DNA from 2 places in the Cupriavidus ulmosensis genome. Region 1 is predicted to be linked to the other one. Evidence: riboswitches for the same ligand, from Rfam matches in the RefSeq annotation. Region 1 holds a riboswitch; the other holds the start of a gene.

Region 1 (4,386 bases):
CCCGGCCGAGACGCTGCCCTCGGGCATGACCATCCAGCACCTCGTCAAGGGCACCGGCCCGTCGCCCAAGGCGTCCGACACGGTCAAGGTCCACTACCGCGGCACGCTCACCGACGGCACCGAGTTCGACAGCTCGTACAAGCGCGGCCAGCCGATCTCGTTCCCGCTCAACCGCGTGATCCCGTGCTGGACCGAGGGCGTGCAGAAGATGCAGGTCGGCGGCAAGGCCAAGCTGGTCTGCCCGGGCCCGACCGCCTACGGCTCGCGCGGCGTGCCCGGCACGATCCCGCCCAACGCGACGCTGAACTTCGAGGTCGAGCTGCTGGGCATCGGCGGCTGACCAGGGCACCGGCGCATGGCCTGCTCCGGCGGGCCGTGCGCGGCGCTGCCGTCCCGCCGCATCCGCTACACTTCTCTGTCGACAAGAATGCAGGCACGGGGATGAGAAAAGGCGGACGGATCAAGGCATGGCATGCCGACAAGGGCTATGGGTTCATCGAGATCCACGCCCAGTCGAAAGACGTTTTTTTCCATATCAGCGCGCTGCAGGGCCGCGCCGTCGCGCCCAAGGTCGGCGACCGCGTGTCGTTCGAATTGTCGGCGGGCAAGGACGGCCGCCCGCAGGCGAGCCAGGTCTCGATCGCGGGCGCGCCCGGGCAGGCCGGGCCGGCGGGACGGGCGAACCTGCTGCCGGCGCTGGTGGCGGCGTTCGCGCTGCTGGCGATCTTCGCGGCTTCGCTCGCCGGCCGTCTGCCGCGCGGCGTGGCGCTGGCCAGCCTCGGGCTGAGCGTGGCGGCCTTCGCGCGCTATGCCGTCGACAAGCGGCGCGCCGTGCGCAGCGAACAGCGCATTCCGGAGAACGAGCTGCACCTGCTCGCGCTGTGCGGCGGCTGGCCGGGCGCGCTGGCGGCCCAGCACCTGCTGCGGCACAAGAACCGCAAGGCGTCGTTCCAGGCCACCTTCTGGGCCACGGTCCTGCTGAACGTCGGGGCGATGGTGCTCTGGGCGACGGTGCTCGACGCGTAAGCCGCAACACCCGCGCGGGCGGCGCTTGCCGGCGCCGATCGAGCCGTGTTACCTTGCGCCTTCCAGGAGAACGAGGCGCCTTCACCATGCATGGGAAGGCCCCTCTACCGAAGGCGTACCCCTGAAACGCTCAGGTGCAAAAGACTGGAAACCGAACGAACTGGAGAGCGCCGGGCCGCACCGACAAGGTGAGCGGCACGCGGCCGCCGAAGGGGCAAGCCGCCACCCATGCCGGGTGCGGCGAATCTCTCAGGTAAAAGGACAGTGGGGACAGACAGGCCGGATGGCCTGGCTGTCCCTTTTTGCTATCCGGAGCCTGAGAAATGAAAGTCATCGTAATGGGAGCCGGCGTGATCGGCGTCGCCTCGGCGTGGTACCTGGCGCGCGCCGGGCATGAGGTGGTGGTGCTGGAGCGCAATGCGGGCGCGGCCCGCGAAACCAGCTTCGGCAACGGCGGGCAGATCTCCGTCAGCCATGCCGAGCCGTGGGCCAACCCGGGCGCGCCGCTGAAGATGCTGCGCTGGCTGGGGCGCGAGGACGCGCCGCTGCTGTTCCGCCTGCGCGCCGATCCGGCGCAGTGGTCGTGGGGCCTGAAGTTCCTGCGCGAGTGCTCGGCGCGGCGCTCCACCCACAACATGGTCCAGTTGCTCAACCTGGGCACCTACAGCCGCGCCAGCCTGCAGGCGCTGCGCGCCGAAACCGGCATCGAGTACGACCACCTGACGCGCGGCATCCTGCACTTCTACACCAGCCAGAAAGAGTTCGACGCGGCCATCGAGCCGGCGCGCATCATGCGCGAGCTGGGCTGCGAGCGCCGCGTGATCGGCCCGGACGAGGTGGTGCGGCTGGAGCCGGCGCTGGCGCACATCGCGCCGCGCCTGGCCGGCGCCACCTATACCAGCGAGGACGAATCAGGCGACGTGCACCGCTTCACCACCGCGCTGGCGGCGCGCTGCGAGGCGCTCGGCGTGCGCTTTCGCTACGGCGTGCGGGTGCAGCGCCTGCATGCCGAGGGCGGCGCCATGCGCGGCGTGGAGATCGCCGACGAGACCGGCGCCTACCGCATCGAGAGCGCCGACGCCTACGTGCTGGCGCTGGGCAGCTTCAGCCCGATGCTGGCGCGCCCGCTCGGCGTGAAGCTCGACATCTACCCGGCCAAGGGCTACTCGGCCACGCTGCCGGTGCTCGATGCCACGCGCGCGCCCAGCGTGAGCCTGACCGACGACGAGTACAAGCTGGTGTTCTCGCGCTTCGGCGACCGCCTGCGCATCGCCGGCACGGCGGAGCTCAACGGCTATGCGATGGATCTCAACCCGGTGCGCTGCGAGGCCATCGTGCGGCGCACGCTGGAGGTGTTCCCGGGCATGAGCCGGCCCGAGCTGGCGCAGTTCTGGACCGGCCTGCGCCCGGCCACGCCGGGCAACGTGCCGTACATCGGCGCCTCCGCCGTGCGCGGGCTGTACCTCAACACCGGGCATGGCACGCTGGGCTGGACGCACGGCTGCGGCTCGGGCCGCGCCATCGCGGACATCGTGAGCGGGCGCGTGCCGGAGGTGGACTTCGCCTTCACCGGCGAACTGCCGGCGGGCGCGCCACGGCCAGCCGCGCTGGCGCCGGCCGCGGCGCGGCCCGCGGCGCACTGACGCCACCGGCCAGCCGGCGCCATCGCTGCCGCGCGCCGGGCGCGCGGCAGCGGGCCGGACTTATCCGTTCACCTCGAGCCTCACCGGGGCGGTCAGGAAGTTCGCAGCCACGGCGTTTCACTCACCGCAACCAGTAGTCCTTCCGGGCTCAGGAAGCGCGTCACCTTCTGGCCCCAGGGTTCTTCCCGGTTGGAGATCAGCAAATGGTAGCCCTTGGCCATTAATCCTTCGGTGGCAACGGCGATATTCTCGACGTCAAACTCCAGCCAGGCCTGCGGCGTCGGCAAATCGGCAGGCCAGGTCTCGCAGCCGAAACAGGACCGGGCCGCTTGCGCCAACGGCCACAGCGCGAAATGCTTGACTCCCTCCAAGGCGCCCGCCTCGGACAGCAAGTAGTCCTTGTTGTCGCCATAAGGCTTGAGGGGCAAGCCAAGCGTATCCACGTAAAGGGCGCGACTGCTCTCCGAATCCTTGCTGATCGGACCGAAACCGGCAACGAACAGCACGCCAAGTCCCGCGAATTCCTGCTCCATGACCAAGTCAGCCCCCATTCTCGAAATGCTTCGGGCAAGCCCTGCCGAGCCCGCCGGGCGCTACCGAACGCGCCACGGCTCGGAAAACATCGTCAGACGTCGATCGCCGTATCCGACTTGACCTTGCGGCGCAGCTCGAACTTCTGGATCTTGCCGGTCGAGGTCTTGGGCAGCGGGCCGAAGTAGACCGCCTTGGGCACCTTGAAGCCGGCCAGCAGCGTGCGGCAGTGCGCGATCAGCTCCTCCGCGGTGGCGCTGGCGCCGTCCTTGAGCTCGACGAACGCGCATGGCGTCTCGCCCCACTTGGCGTCCGGCTGGGCCACCACCGCCACGGCCAGCACGGCCGGGTGGCGGTAGAGCGCGTCTTCCACCTCCACGCTGGAGATGTTCTCGCCGCCGGAGATGATGATGTCCTTGCTGCGGTCCTTGATCTTGACGTAGCCGTCCGCCGTGCGCACGCCCAGGTCGCCGGTATGGAACCAGCCGCCGGCGAAGGCTTCGCGCGTGGCGCGCTCGTTCTTGAGGTAGCCCTTCATGCAGATGTTGCCGCGGAACATGATCTCGCCGATTTCCTCGCCGTCGGCGGCCACCGGCTGCATGGTGTCCGGGTCGAGCACGGCGACGTCGGCCTGCAGGTGGTAGCGCACGCCCTGCCGGGCCTTCTTGGTGGCGCGCTCTTCCTGCGACAGCGCGGCCCAGTCGTCCTGCTCGGCGCACACGGCGGCCGGGCCGTAGGTTTCGGTCAGGCCGTAGACGTGGGTCAGCTCGAAGCCCATCGCCTCCATCTGCGCCAGCACCGCGGCCGGCGGCGGCGCGCCGGCCACCATGCCGCGCACCGGGCCGCGCAGGCCCTCGCGCCAGGCCGGCGGCGCGTTGACCAGCGCGGTGTGCACGATGGGCGCGGCGCAGTAGTGGGTCACGCCCTCGTCGCGCATCAGGTCGAACACCAGCTTGGGCTCGAACTTGCGCAGGCACACGTTGACGCCGGCGCGCGCGGCGATGGTCCACGGGAAACACCAGCCGTTGCAGTGGAACATCGGCAGCGTCCACAGGTAGACCGCATGCTTGGGCAGGTCCCACTCGAGGATGTTGGAGACCGCGTTGATGGCCGCGCCGCGGTGGTGGTAGACCACGCCCTTGGGGTCGCCGGTGGTGCCCGAGGTGTAGTTGAGCGCGATGGCTTC
Region 2 (4,386 bases), on a different contig from region 1:
GTGGCGCGCCCGTGAGCCGCGCGGGCGCATAAAAAAACGCCCCCGGACGCAGGGTGCGGGGGCGTCGAAACAGGGAAGAAGTCGGGCATGTCGCCCGGCCACGCCGACTCCGAAGGGACGGAACGGCGCGGCGCCCGGACCTGTGCAGCAGTCCGGGCACCCGCGATGTTAGGAGGCCGGCGGGCGCCGATCTTGTCCCGCTTGTAGGCCAATGTATTGACTTTGTACGCCGCGCCGCCGGCGCGGGCGTCAGGACGCGGTGGTCTTGCCGGGCGTGCCGAGCAGCGCCTTGAGCCCGGCGAGGCGGTCCTTGGGGCTCATGGCGGGGGTGGCGTCGGCCGGCGCGGGCGCTTCCTCGAGCTTCATCTCGCCGATGAAGCGCGAGGGCTCGCACGAGTAGGTGTCGCGCGCGCGCTTGCGCTTCTTGCACCAGCTGATCTGCAGGCTGCGCTGGGCGCGCGTGATGCCCACGTACATCAGGCGGCGCTCTTCCTCGATCTTCTCGTCGCCGAGGTCTTCGTCCTCGCGGCAATGCGGCAGGATGCCCTCTTCCACGCCGACCAGGAACACGTGCGGGTATTCCAGCCCCTTGGAGGCATGCAGCGTGGACAGGCGCACCGCGTCGGGATCTTCCTCGCGGCCTTCGAGCATGCTCATCAGCGCCACGGTCTGGGTCAGCTCGAGCAGGTTCTTGCCTTCGTCGCCGAAGCCGTCGGCGGTGTCGAAGCCGGTGGCCTCGCCCTCGGCGCCCTCGGGCCGGGTGCCCTTGCGCTTGAGCCAGTCGAGGAACTCCAGCGTGTTGGTCCAGCGCGACTGGGCCTGGCGCTCGTCGAAGGTGTCGTACAGGTAGGCTTCGTAGTGGATGCCTTCCATCAGGTCGTCGAGCACCTGGCTGGCCGGATCGCTGGCCGCGCGGCCGGCCAGGCGCACCATCGACTCGCAGAACACGCGCAGCGGCTCGAGCTGGCGCGGCTGCAGCTTGCCTTCGATGCCGCCCATCATGGCCGCCTCGAACAGCGACACCTTGGCCTGCCCGGCGAAGGTGCCGAGCACTTCCAGCGTGGCGTTGCCGACGCCGCGGCGCGGCGTGGTGATGGCGCGGATGAAGGCGGGATCGTCGTCGGCGTTGGCGATCAGGCGCAGGTAGGCGCAGATGTCCTTGATCTCGGCGCGGTCGAAGAAGCTCTGGCCGCCGGACAGCACGTAGGGAATGCGCTCGCGCCGCAGGATCTGCTCGAACAGGCGCGCCTGGTGGTTGCCGCGGTAGAGGATGGCGTAGTCGCGGAACTGCGCGCGCCGCTCGAACTTGTGCGCGGACAGGCGGAACACCACGGATTCGGCCTCGTGCTCCTCGTCGTTCATCGGATTGACGGCGATCGGGTCGCCCATGCCGTGCTCGCTCCACAGCTTCTTGTCGAACAGCTTGGGATTGTTGGCGATGACCGCGTTGGCCGCTTCCAGGATGCGCACCGTGGAGCGATAGTTCTGCTCGAGCTTGACCACCTTGAGGCCGGGGAAATCGGTCTGCAGCAGGCGCAGGTTGTCGAGCGTGGCGCCGCGCCAGCCGTAGATGGCCTGGTCGTCGTCGCCGACCGCGGTGAAGGCCGGCGCGCGCAGGTGCGAGCCGCCGGCGAGCTGCTTGAGCAGCGCGTACTGGCAGGCGTTGGTGTCCTGGTATTCGTCCACCAGGAAGTAGCGCAGGCGGTTCTGCCATTTCATGCGCACCGCCTCGTCGCGCGCGAACAGCTCGGCCGGCAGGCGGATCAGGTCGTCGAAGTCCACCGCCTGGTAGGCGTGCAGCGTGGCCACGTAGTTGCGGTAGACCAGCGCGGCCTGGTGGTCGTCGGCGCTCTCGGCGGTGGCGATGGCGGTCTCGGGATCGACCATGCCGTTCTTCCACAGCGAGATCGTGCTCTGCACGCTGCGGATCAGCTTCTTGTCGGTGGTGGCGAGCTGCTCCTGCACCAGGCCGAAGCAGTCGTCCGAGTCCATGATGGAAAAGCGCGGCTTGAGTCCCACGTGCTCGGCCTCGGCGCGCAGGATCTGCACGCCGAGCGAGTGGAAGGTGCTCACCGTCATCTGCTTGAGCGGGATGCGGCGGCCCTCGCGCGTGGTCTTGCCTTCCATCAGCTTGGCGATGCGCTCCTGCATCTCCTTGGCGGCCTTGTTGGTGAAGGTCACGGCGGCGATGTGCTTCGGCTCGAAGCCCTTGTCCTCGATCAGGTGCGCGATCTTCTGCGTGATCACCCGCGTCTTGCCGGAGCCGGCGCCGGCCAGCACCAGGCAGGGTCCGTCGAGATAACGGACGGCTTCGGATTGGGCGGGATTGAGTCCGTGGGTCATGCGTCGGGGCGTGGTGGCGGAAGCGGATGGCGAAATGGCGGGCGCGGGCCCGGCAAGGACCGGCAAGAACAAAGCGGCCAGGGCTGCCTGTGAAGACCGCGGCACCGGGACGGCGATCCCGCGGGCGGCCGCAGCGGCAGATGTTAACACGGCGGCGGGTCCGCCCCCGCCGGCCCGGCGCCGCGCGTTGACAAGCCACCGGGGCTGCCTGTAGAGTCGCGCCATCCGACCGGGAGAGCGCGCAGAGCCTGCGCCGCCGAAGGGGTATCACCCGAAAACTCTCAGGCACCAAGGACTGGTCGGATCGGCCCGCAACATGCACACGATGCAGGCCGTACTCTGGAGAGCGGCACCCGCCGCCTGCGCGCAGCGCAAGGCATGGCGAGCGTGCCCACCGAAGGGGCGCGCAAGGCACTGGTCCGCGGGACCGCCTTGTAATCTCTCAGGTATCGAGGACAGAGGGGTCATCCGCCGCAGCGGATCCGGCAGCGCCATGCGCGCCGGCCATGCGGCGGATGACCCTTTTTTCGTTTCCGAACCGAGATTTCCGCTTCCCCCGAGGACTACATGACGCTCCAGGCCACGCCCCTCAATGCCATCCACCGCGCGCTCGGCGCCCGCATGGTCGACTTCGGCGGCTGGGACATGCCGGTCAACTACGGCTCCCAGATCGAAGAACACAACGCCGTGCGCACCGACGCCGGCATGTTCGACGTGTCCCACATGTGCGTGGTCGACCTGGCCGGCGCCAACGTGCGCGCGTTCCTGCGCGGCCTGCTGGCCAACAATGTCGACAAGCTGCAGACGCCGGGCAAGGCGCTCTACTCGTGCATGCTCGACGAGCGCGGCGGCGTCATCGACGACCTGATCGTCTACTTCTTCGCCGAGGACCGCTTCCGCCTGGTGGTCAACGCCGGCACCGCCAACGGCGACATCGAATGGATCCGCGCGCGCAATGCCGCCACCGGCAGCGGCGTGGCCATCACCCCGCGCCGCGGCGACAACGCGCCGGCCGGCGCCGCGCCGCTGGCCATCGTCGCGGTGCAGGGCCCGAACGCGCGCGCCAAGGTGTGGAGCGCCTTCCCGGCCACCCAGCCGAGCGAGGCGCTCAAGCCGTTCAACGCCATCGTGGTGCAGGACCCCGCGCTGGGCGAGGTCATGGTGGCGCGCACCGGCTATACCGGCGAGGACGGCTTCGAGCTGGTGGTGCCGGCCGAGAACGTCGCCGGCCTGTGGGAGAAGCTGAACGCCGCCGGCGTGCGCCCGGCCGGCCTGGGCGCGCGCGACACGCTGCGCCTGGAAGCCGGCATGAACCTGTACGGCCAGGACATGGACATCCACACCTCGCCGCTCGACGCCGGCCTGGCCTGGACCGTGGACCTGCAGAGCGAGCGCGACTTCACCGGCAAGGCGGCGCTCGCCGCCGCCGGCCAGACCCGCCAGTTCACCGGCCTGATCCTGCGCGAGAAGGGCGGCGTGCTGCGCGCGCACCAGAAAGTGATCACCGCGGCCGGCGAGGGCGAGATCACCAGCGGCACCTTCAGCCCCTCGCTGTCCCTGTCCATCGCTTTTGCCCGCCTGCCGCTCGGCGTTGCCGCCGGCGCCGAGGTGCAGGTCGAGATCCGCGACCGCAAACTCGCCGCGACTGTGGTTAAACTGCCGTTTGTGCGCAATGGCAAGGCACTCGTGAGCTGAACGCTCGCACCCGGTCACAGCGCGCCCGCCGGCGGCCACCCCCGCTCCACGCGATCCCCCGCCCGGCTGGCGCTGAACAACAAACCGCATCTGGAGAATTCCATGACTTTCCCCGCCGACCTGAAGTACACCGAGTCCCATGAATGGGTGCGCGTCGAAGCCGACGGCACGCTGACCATCGGCATCACCGACCACGCGCAGGACGCGCTGGGCGACATCGTGTTCCTGGAACTGCCCGAAGTGGGCAAGTCGGTGGGCGCGGGCGACGCGCTGGCCGTGGTGGAATCGGTCAAGGCCGCGTCCGACATCTACGCCCCGGTGGCCGGCGAAGTGATCGCCATCAACGAC

The links. A riboswitch is a leader RNA that binds a small molecule or an ion and turns the genes downstream of it on or off. The one in region 1 is predicted to bind glycine.
Region 2: another riboswitch for glycine. It lies ahead of gcvT (glycine cleavage system aminomethyltransferase GcvT); the one in region 1 lies ahead of ACWTPI_RS25605 (D-amino acid dehydrogenase).

The regions. Positions count from the first base shown of each region.
Region 1 covers NZ_CDRMWP010000002.1:1,330,242-1,334,627, reverse strand. Annotated here, with positions in the region: gene ACWTPI_RS25615 (FKBP-type peptidyl-prolyl cis-trans isomerase) at 1-340, shown strand, start outside; gene ACWTPI_RS25610 (DUF1294 domain-containing protein) at 442-1,026, shown strand; glycine riboswitch at 1,177-1,301, shown strand; gene ACWTPI_RS25605 (D-amino acid dehydrogenase) at 1,350-2,669, shown strand; gene ACWTPI_RS25600 (glyoxalase) at 2,762-3,202, opposite strand; gene ACWTPI_RS25595 (acyl-CoA synthetase) at 3,295-4,386, opposite strand, start outside.
Region 2 covers NZ_CDRMWP010000001.1:4,136,623-4,141,008, forward strand. Annotated here, with positions in the region: gene ACWTPI_RS19165 (dioxygenase family protein) at 1-15, shown strand, start outside; gene ACWTPI_RS19170 (UvrD-helicase domain-containing protein) at 250-2,343, opposite strand; glycine riboswitch at 2,564-2,651, shown strand; glycine riboswitch at 2,673-2,812, shown strand; gene gcvT (glycine cleavage system aminomethyltransferase GcvT) at 2,911-4,038, shown strand; gene gcvH (glycine cleavage system protein GcvH) at 4,141-4,386, shown strand, end outside.